DNA from 3 places in the Streptomyces sp. NPDC044106 genome. Region 1 is predicted to be linked to each of the others. Evidence: riboswitches for the same ligand, from Rfam matches in the RefSeq annotation. Region 1 holds a riboswitch; each other region holds the start of a gene.

Region 1 (3,193 bases):
TGCGCGGCATCCGCAGGTTCCAGACGATGCCGTCCCTGATCGGGGTGAGCGGGGTCTCGCCCCAGCCGAGGTGGGCGGCGACGGTCGACCATACGTCGGGCACGGAGATGTCGGCGGGGCCGATGGTGACGGCCACGGACACGGAGAGGACGAGCGCGGCGAGACCGGCCAGGCAGAGCAGGGCCAGGCGCAGGCCCCCGCGCAGGCCCGGGCGCGGGCCGTGCAGGGGTTCCGGGTGTACGGCGCCGGGTGCGGGCCCCTCCGTGCCGGTACCCGTGTCCGTACTGATGCCCGCGTCCGTGCCCGCGCCGGTACCGATCCCCCTTCCCGCGGCCGTACTCCCGCCCCCGCCCTCCGCCGCCTGCGTCACTTGCGGAGTCCGAACTTCCGCAGCGCGGCCGCGACCTGTTCGATGCCGTCGACCGTGCGGATCGTGGGGTTCATGGCCTGGCCGCTGAGCAGCACGTACCGCTTCTTCTTCACGGCGGTCAGGTTCTTCGTCGCCGGGTTCGTCTCCAGGAACCTGATCTTCGCCGCGGCGCTCTCCGCGGACTGGGACTTGCGCGTGAGGTCGCCGAGGACGATGGCGTCGGGGTCCCGGTCGGCGACGGTCTCCCAGTTGATCTGGGGCCACTCCTCACGGGTGTCGTCGAAGACGTTCTTGGCGCCGAGTTCGCGGGTGATGATGCCGGGGGCGCCGCAGCAGCCCGCCATGTACGGCGCGTCGGAGTTGGCGAACCAGTACATGAGGCGGGTGTCCGAGGCGGCGGCCTTGTCGATGTGCACGGTGGCCTTCGCGACCCGCCGCTTCAGTCCGGCGATCAGCTTCTCGCCGCGCTTCTCGACGTCGAAGACCTTCGCGAGGTCGCGGATCTCGGCGTAGACGCTGTCCATGGTGAGGGTCTTGACGCGCTTGCCGTCACCGTCGCCGTCGTCGTTGTCCTTGCCCGCGCAGTCGGTGGGCGAGACGTAGACGGGCACGCCTAGCTCGGTGAACTTCGTACGGTCGGCGACGCCGCCCTTGCCGACCGTGTAGAGGAAGGAGGCGCTGACGAAGTCCGGCTCCTTGGCGAGGACCTTCTCCAGCGACGGGTAGCGGTCGGCGAGCCGCTCCACCTTCGCGTTGTCCTTCGCCAGGTTCTTCAGGACCGGGTCGGTCCAGGTGCCGGTGCCGGCCATCCGGTCGGCGAGGCCGAGGGAGAGCAGGATCTCCGTGGACCCCTGGTCGAGGGAGACGGCCCGCCGGGGCGGCGCCTCGACCTTCGCCTCCTTGCCGCAGGAGGTGACCGTGACCGGATAGCCGTCGGCGCTCCCGCCCCCGGAGTGCGCGGCGTCGCGTGCGGAGCCGTCGCCGCACGCGGTGAGCGTGAGCAGACCGGCACAGAGGAGGGCGGCTGTACGGAGAGCGGCGGTACGGGCTGTCGAGGACACGTGATCCCTTGGGTCTCGCGGCTCATACGCGGAGCCTGGCCTGCGTCACGACCTCCGTCGCCCGGTGTGCGAGCGGAGGCGCCAGCAGGTCTTCGGACTCGGGATCGACCGGGCGGGGCGCCTTCCCGGGCGTCCGGAGACACCCAGTGGCCGTGGCCCCGCCCGTCCCCCTCACCGCTGCGCGTCAGTTCCGGATTCGCACCGGATTCCCTGGCCCAGGTGTGGGTTTGACTGGCTTGCGCAAGTTATCACGCACCTGTCACCCGCCCTCACGTGGTCGGTGCGGGCCTCGGCTCGCCTCGGTAGGTGCCGAACGACCAGCGGTTTCCCTCCGGGTCCTCGATGCCGAACTCGCGGCTGCCGTAGGGCTTGTCCTCGATCTCGGCGGTGATCTTCACGCCCGCCCCGGTGAGGCGCCGGTACAGGTCGTCCACCCGGGCCGTGACGACGTAGGCGCCCCCGGTGCCGGGTTTGCCGCAGGTGGCCGCGGCCTCCGGGTCGTACGAGCCGAGCATGATGCCGCCGCCCTCGGGCCAGTCGAGCTGGGCGTGGGCGACGCGGCCCCCGTCCTCGTACACGGCGGTGCGCAGGAAGCCGACGGTGTCGACGAGGAAGTCGATCAGCGCAGGGGCGTCCTGGGCCTGCACGCCCGGCCAGACGGCGGGAGGGGGTGTGGTGAGGCGGTCACCCTCGGCGGCACCCGGCGCGGGGTTCGGGGCCGGTGTGAGGTCCGGCTTCGGGGCCGACGTGACGTTCGGGTTCGAGCTCGGGTTCGGTGTGGTGTTCATGGCTTCGAGTCTTCGCCCGTACCGTGCGCCCCGGCTTGGATATTCCGGCACTCTTCGGCCAGCCAGCGGGTGGGACTCACTCCGGTGTACTGCCGGAAGTCACGGACGAGGTGGGAGTGGTCGTAGTAGCCGGTGCCGGCCGCGACCCGGGCGAGGTCCGGGGGTCCGCCCGCCGCGACGGCGCGGGTCACGACGGCCTTGGCGTGCTGGAAGCGCATCAGGCGTGCGGCCTGCTTCGGGCTCAGGCCCGTCTCGGCGCGGAACAGCGCGGTCAGCCTGCGTTCGCTCAGCGCGACGTGCCGGGACAGGCCGCCCAGGGTGCCCGCGCCGCGGTGCCGGGCCAGCCACGCCCAGGCCTCGGCGACCTCCGGGCGTACGGCTCCCATGGGGCGGTCGACGCAGGCGAGTCGCCGCAGGTACGCGGAGAGGTGGGCGAAACGGTCCGTCCAGTCGTCCAGCTCGCACAGCCGCTCGCGGACGTCGGCCGCGTGGTCGCCGAGCACGTCGGTGCCGCCGATGACCAGCTGACCGGTGAGTTCGGCGGCGGGCAGGCCGAGGAGCGCGCGGGCCGCGAGGGGATGCACGGCGAGCTGGATGCCCGCCTCGTGCTCGGGCTGGACGACGTACGCGGGGCTCTGGTGCAGGCCGCCCACCACGATGTCGGTGCGCGCCGCGTCCGGTCCCGTCGCCCGGCCTGGGGAGTCGCCGGTGGTGATGGGCCCGTCGAGGGAGAAGATCACCGTCAGATACGGCGAGGGCAGGCCGCGGTGCAGGGCGGGGCGCTGTCCCGCGGTGCGGTAGCCGACCGCGGAGACGACCATGCCGTCGAGCGGGCCGTCGAGCCTCGGCACGGCCCGGACGAACTCACGGGAGCCCATGGGAACCAGTATGCGCGGTGGACCGGGCGGGTCGCGGCAGCTCCTGAAGGTTCCGGCAGCTCCGGGCGCCGTGCGGTCACGGCGCCCCCTCCCACT
Region 2 (3,193 bases), on a different contig from region 1:
TGGAGGAGTGCACGGTGTGACCGGGCTCGGCGGTCTGGTTCGCGGTGCGGTTGGCGGCGTCCTTGAAGGTCAGCCAGCCGTTGCCGGTCTGCGCGAGGGTGCGCATCATGCGGCCGTACAGCTCCCGCGCGGGCAGGGTCTTCTTCGCGAGCCCGGCGGCCTCCGCCGCGCGGTAGGCGGCGTCGAACTCCTCGCCCCACAGGTCGACGAGGTCGGGCACGTCGGAGGGCGAGAACAGCGACCAGTCCCGGTCGGCGGCGACCCGGCGCATGAACTCGTCGGGGATCCAGTGCGCGAGGTTGAGGTTGTGGGTGCGGCGCGCGTCCTCACCGGTGTTGTCGCGCAGCTCCAGGAACTCCTCGACGTCGGAGTGCCAGGTCTCCAGGTAGACCGCGGCGGCGCCCTTGCGGCGTCCGCCCTGGTTCACCGCGGCGACCGAGGCGTCCAGCGTCTTGAGGAACGGCACGATGCCGTTGGAGTGCCCGTTCGTGCCGCGGATCAGCGAGCCGCGGGAGCGGATGCGGGAGTACGAGAGGCCGATGCCCCCCGCGTGCTTGGAGAGCCGCGCGACCTGGTGGTAGCGGTCGTAGATGGAGTCGAGCTCGTCCAGGGGCGAGTCGAGGAGGTAGCAGGAGGACATCTGCGGGTGGCGGGTGCCGGAGTTGAAGAGCGTGGGGGAGGACGGCAGGTAGTCCAGGCGGCTCATCAGGCCGTACAGCGCGGCAACTTCGTCCACGGCCCGGACGCTGGAGTCCTCCGCGAGCCCGCTGGCGACGCGCAGCATGAAGTGCTGCGGCGTCTCGATGACCTGCCGGGTGATCGGGTGGCGCAGCAGGTAGCGGCTGTGCAGCGTGCGCAGGCCGAAGTAGCCGAAGCGGAAGTCGGCGCCGTCCGCGAGCGCGCTCTCCACGAGCGCGTCGAGCCGGGCCGCGTGTTCGGTGACGAAGGACGCCGTGCGGTCGGCGATCAGGCCCTCGCGGTGGCCGACCGCGATCGACTCGGTGAAGGAGCGCACGCCCTGGGTAGCGGCTTCCTCGCGGATGCCGATCGACAGGAGCCTGGCCGCGAGCTTGGAGTACGCCGGGTCCTCGGAGATGAGCCCCGCGGCCGCCTCGGTCGCGAGCTCCCTGAGCTCGGCCACGTCGGCCCGGGCGGAGCGGCCGCGCAGCGCGGCGGCGGCCACCCGGCCGGCGTCGGCGTCGGGGAGATCGGCGGTGAGGTCGGTCAGGGTGCGCAGCAGCGCGGTCCCTGGCGCGTCGGTACCCACAGTGCTGTCGGTGGGCTGCGGTGACAGCGCTGACGCAGGTTCGGCAGGCGCGATGGTCACGTGGAGCTCTCCCTCGCTCGGCTCTGGGCCTGGGGAGAGGACGGCACACACGGGCGCACCCGGGCAGGGTGGCGTACCGCGTCCACCGGCCCATTCCACGAGGCCCGGACGGTCGGCACCCGGGCCGGACGGCACGGGTGCACTGCCGGCAGGTCTTCGGACTCCGGGTACGACAAATGCGTACACGTACACCGTTGCGGGACAGTTCCGGACTTGCACCGGATTCCCCTGCGGCGACAGCGAGCATGAGCATACATCTTGTGCCGTGCTTCTGAAGCAGGCCCACATCTTGTGTCGGCTCGCATAGGCAGGGTCTAAGGTGCGGTCGGGAGTTCCAGCGCGTAGGTGAGCAGCGGCAGGCCCGGGATCGGGTACCAGTCGCGCTCCGGGGTGCGTATGAAGCCGAGACGTTCATAGAGCCGGTGGGCGGTGCGCATGGTGGGCGAGGAGGACAGCACGAGCCGGTCGCGGCCCGCGTCCCTGGACCGCTGGACGCAGTCCCGCACCAGGAGTTCGCCGATACCGCGGCCGCGCGCCGCGGGCGAGACCGCCAGCATGCGGATCTCCGTCTCGCCGTCCCGCGCGATGTCGGCCATGGGGCCGCCGGACGGCACGAAGGTCACGCCGCCGAGCAGCTCGCGGGAGGCCGCGTCGTCCGCCACGGCCACCAGGATCTCGGCGTGCGCCGCGCGCCCCGCCACGTCCCGCAGCACGGCCAGATAGCGGTCCTCCGCTCCGTGGTCCAGATGTCCGTCGTCGAGGTAGGCCCGCGCGGTGAGATCGCCCAGCGCCTCGTGCTCCGCGGGGTGTGCCCGCCTGATGGTGATGTCCATGGGGCGCAGTGTGCAACACGGGTACGACAAAGGGCCGCCGGTTTTCCGGCGGCCCAACGTCACTTGCGGGGACCGGCGTTGAGTGTCGGGTTCAAGGACAGGCTCTCAGTGCCCGGCGCCCGCGGTCGCCTTCGGCAGCTCCTGGACGACGCCGGGGTCGCCCGCGTCCGCCGTGTAGTCCTCCGGGGAGGTCTCGTCGATGCCGTCGGGGGCCTTCAGCGCCTTCAGGACGAAGGTGAGGACCACGGTCACGACCACATTCAGGATGAACGCGGTCAGGCCGATGTAGCCGATCTCGCCGATGCCGGGGATCTCGTCGGACGAGCCGCCGAAGTGCTTCTGGGTCGGCGAGGCGACGCCGTACGCCGCGAGCGTTCCGTACACCATGCCGACCGCCCAGCCGGCGAGCAGCGCCCAGCGGTGGAACCACCGGGTGAACAGGCCGCCGACCAGCGCGGGCATCGTCTGCAGGATCCAGATGCCGCCGAGCAGCTGGAAGTTGATCGCGACCGTTTTGTCCATCGTGAGGACGAAGACGAGCGCGCCCACCTTCACGAGCAGCGAGACCAGCTTGGAGACCCTGGTCTCCTGCTCGGGAGTCGCGTCCGGCTTGAGGAAGTCCTTGTAGATGTTCCTGGTGAAGAGGTTCGCGGCCGCGATCGACATGATCGCCGCAGGCACGAGCGCGCCGATGCCGATGGCGGCGAAGGCGACGCCGGTGAACCAGTCGGGGAACATGTTCTCGAACAGCTGCGGGATGGCCAGCTGGCCGTTCTCGACCTTGACCCCGGCCGCGATCGCCATGAACCCGAGCAGCGCCAGCAGGCCTAGCATCAGCGAGTAGAGCGGCAGGATCGTGGTGTTGCGGCGGATGACGTCGCGGCTCTTGGAGGAGAGCGTCGCGGTGATCGAGTGCGGGTACATGAACAGGGCGAGCGCGGAGCCGAGCGCGAGCGTGGCGTAGGTCCACTGACCGCCCCGGCCGGGCGCGAGGCCCGCGACGGGCTTGCCCGCCGCCTCGTTGGCCTTCGAG
Region 3 (3,193 bases), on a different contig from region 1:
ATCGAGGGGGCGGGCCATGGCGACGAGGAGGGCCGTGCCGAGGATGAGGACGGAGCAGGGCAGGGCGAGCATGTCCCAGCGGGCGCTGCCGAGGCCGCCGAGCGTCCAGTAGAGGACTTCCTTGAGGTGGTCCGCGCTGTCGGCGGTGACCAGGATGAGGCTGGTCAGCGCGGTCAGGATGTACGAGACGGCGACGCCCGCGAGGATCAGCCGGCCAGTGGCGAAGCCGCCGCCCCCGCTTCTGGCCAGGGTGTAGACGAGGACGAGCGAGAGCAGGGCACCCGCGAAGGCGGCGGCCGGGATGGTGACGGTGGTCGACAGGGCGGCGCCGAGGCCGAAGACGCCGCCGAGCACGATGGCGCAGACGGCGCCCACCGAGGCTCCGGAGGAGACGCCCAGCAGGAACGGGTCCGCGAGGGGGTTGCGGACGAGGGCCTGGAGGACGGCGCCGATGACTGCGAGGCCGCCTCCGACGGTGGCTCCGAGGATGACTCTCGGGAGTCTTACGTCGAGGACGATGGTTCTGAACGGGGAGGGTTCCGCTCGGCCGGTGAGGATCTCCATGACGTGGGCCGGGGGGATCCGCACGGAGCCGAGTGCGAGACCGGCGAGGGCGGTGGCCGCCAGGGTTGCGGTGAGGACGGTCAGTATCGTCAGGTGCCGCCCCCGTGAGCTCGGCCCATCGCCCTTCGGGCTCGTCCTCAAACGCCGGACGGGCTGGATGATCCGCCCCACGCGCTGGGTGATCCGCCCCACGCGCTGAATGGTCCGGCTCACAGCTGCGCCGCCAGCTTCCTCACCGCCTCCGGTGCTCGTACGCCCGTGACCACGTCCGACAGGCGCAGGACCGCGAAGTTCTCGTTCTTGATGGCGGGGACGTCCTGGAGGGCCGGGTCGTCGAGGAGGCGCTTCTTCTTCTGGGTGACGGTGGTGGCGCCGTAGTCGAGGATCAGGATCGTTTCGGGCTTGCGCTCGACGACCTTCTCCCAGGACGCGTCGGTGAAGGACTTGTTCACGTCGGCGAAGACGTTGTGGCCGCCCGCCCGCTCGACGATGTCGTTGCCGATGCCCCGGCCGCCCGCCGTGAACGCGGTCTTGTCGCCGCTGTCGTAGACGAAGACGGAGCGGGGCTTCTCACCCTTGGACCGGGACCGTGACTTCTCCGCGGTGGCGGCCAGTTCGCGGCGGGCGGCGCTCACCCATTTCTCGGCCCGCGCCCGCACCCCGAACGTGGCGCCGACCTCGCGGACCTCGCGGTAGACATCGTCCATGGAGACGGGGTGCCCGGCGCAGCCCTCGATGTTGAGGCGGCTGTCGATGCCGGACTTGGCGAGGGCCGAGCGGCTGCGTCCGTCACCGGCGAGGAAGGCGCTCGCGTAACCGCCGTACACGTAGTCGGGGTTGGCGGAGAGCAGCTTCTCGTAGGAGGGGTACTCCTTGGCGATCACCGGGATCGACTCGTACGCCTTCTTGTACTTCGGCAGGACCTCGTCGTCGAGGTAGGCGGTACCGGCCAGCCGGTCCTTCAGGCCGAGTTCCAGCATCACTTCGGTGGCGTGCTGGTTCATGGTGACGGCGCGCTTCGGGGGTGCGTCGTACGTCGTCCGCACGCCGCAGTTGGTGACGGTGTACGGGAATCCGGCGGCCTTGGTGGCGGGCCCGGAGTCGTCGTCCGCCGCCGAGGTGGAGCAGGCGGCGAGCGGGGCGAGCAGGGCGGCCGTGACGAGGGCGCGCAGGGGCCGGTGGGACCGGGGCATGACGGAACTGCCTCCTCCAGGGGATTTCCGCGTCCCCTGCGTTGCGTGGGAGGAAGGCGGCAGGTCAGTTCCTGACTCCCCCGCCCCAACTATGGGGTGGGGTCACAGTGGCGGGACCGTGCCGGGTTCGCACCGGCTTCCTGGCTCCTGCCGCCCTCGTTGGTAAAGATCAGTATGCCTGTACGACCTTTACCTCTTCCTCGGTGACCTCGCCGTCCACGATGCGGTACGAGCGGAACTGGAAGGGGCCCGGGCCGTCGGTGTCCGCCGTGGAGACCAGGACGTAGTGGGCGCCGGGCTCGTTGGCGTAGGTGATGTCGGTGCGCGAGGGGTAGGCCTCGGTGGCCGTGTGCGAGTGGTAGACGATCACGGGCTCCTCGTCGCGGTCGTCCATCTCGCGGTAGAGCTTCAGCAGGTCACCCGAGTCGAACTCGTAGAACGTGGGCGAGCGCGCGGCGTTCAGCATGGGGATGAACCGCTCGGGGCGGCCGGTGCCCGCCGGGCCCGCGACGACGCCGCAGGCCTCGTCGGGGTGGTCCTGGCGCGCGTGCGCGACGATCTGGTCGTGGAGGGCCTGGGTGAGGGTCAGCATGGGAGTCAGGATAAGCAGAGGGCCCGCGCCGTACCGAAGTGTGGTACGGGCGGGCCCGAATGCTGGACAACGCTCTGGGAAGCGGTGTCAGTCCTTCCCGACCGGCGTGCTGTCGGCGGTGACCGAGCCGTCGACAGCGGTCTTGCGCTTGTTGAAGGCGGCCGCCTGCGGGTTGCGGCTCTTGAGCACCAGGTACGACACCGTCAGGATCGCGGCCCAGACCGGGGCGGCGTACAGCGAGACCCGGTTGTCCTTGTCGATGCCCATCATCACGATGACCATGCCGATGAAGAGCAGCGCGAACCAGCTGGTGTACGGGGCACCGGGCGCCCGGAAGGTGGACTGCGGCAGCTCGCCGCGGTCGGCCTTGCGGCGGTAGCGGATCTGGCAGGCGAGGATCATGATCCAGGCCCACATACCGGAGATGGTCGCGAAGGAGACGACGTAGGTGAACGCCTTGCCGGGCCACTGGTAGTTGATCCAGACGCCGACCAGCATGCACGCGGCGGAGGCCGTGGTGCCGATCAGCGGCAGGCCGTTCTTCGTGAGCTTGGTGAAGAACTTCGGGCCCTGGCCGTTGAGCGCCAGGTCGCGCAGCATGCGGCCGGTGGAGTACATGCCGGAGTTGCAGGAGGAGAGCGCGGCGGTGAGGACCACGAAGTTCACGATGGCGGCGCCGACGCCGAGGCCCATCTTCTCGAAGGCGGCGACGAACGGCGAGACGTCGGGCTTGAACGTCGTCCACGGGACGACCGACAGGATCATGATGAGCGCGCCGACGTAGAAGACGGCGATGCGCCACGGCACGGTGTTGATGGCCTTGGGCAGGACGGTCTTCGGGTCC

Evidence for each region. A riboswitch is a leader RNA that binds a small molecule or an ion and turns the genes downstream of it on or off. The one in region 1 is predicted to bind cobalamin.
Region 2: it holds a riboswitch for cobalamin, as region 1 does, so the genes downstream of both, AC07DI_RS00930 (ribonucleoside-diphosphate reductase subunit alpha) here and AC07DI_RS23565 (ABC transporter substrate-binding protein) in region 1, are expected to answer to the same signal.
Region 3: it holds a riboswitch for cobalamin, as region 1 does, so the genes downstream of both, AC07DI_RS13075 (ABC transporter substrate-binding protein) here and AC07DI_RS23565 (ABC transporter substrate-binding protein) in region 1, are expected to answer to the same signal.

Annotation. Positions count from the first base shown of each region.
Region 1 is NZ_JBWKFZ010000012.1:255,611-258,803, reverse strand. Features, by position in the region: gene AC07DI_RS23570 (FecCD family ABC transporter permease) at 1-289, opposite strand, end outside; gene AC07DI_RS23565 (ABC transporter substrate-binding protein) at 367-1,431, opposite strand; cobalamin riboswitch at 1,498-1,682, opposite strand; gene AC07DI_RS23560 (VOC family protein) at 1,701-2,219, opposite strand; gene AC07DI_RS23555 (AraC family transcriptional regulator) at 2,216-3,097, opposite strand.
Region 2 is NZ_JBWKFZ010000001.1:199,684-202,876, reverse strand. Features, by position in the region: gene AC07DI_RS00930 (ribonucleoside-diphosphate reductase subunit alpha) at 1-1,327, opposite strand, end outside; cobalamin riboswitch at 1,458-1,580, opposite strand; gene AC07DI_RS00925 (GNAT family N-acetyltransferase) at 1,642-2,160, opposite strand; gene mctP (monocarboxylate uptake permease MctP) at 2,266-3,193, opposite strand, start outside.
Region 3 is NZ_JBWKFZ010000006.1:291,599-294,791, forward strand. Features, by position in the region: gene AC07DI_RS13070 (FecCD family ABC transporter permease) at 1-657, opposite strand, end outside; gene AC07DI_RS13075 (ABC transporter substrate-binding protein) at 774-1,757, opposite strand; cobalamin riboswitch at 1,803-1,923, opposite strand; gene AC07DI_RS13080 (M67 family metallopeptidase) at 1,927-2,349, opposite strand; gene AC07DI_RS13085 (amino acid permease) at 2,437-3,193, opposite strand, start outside.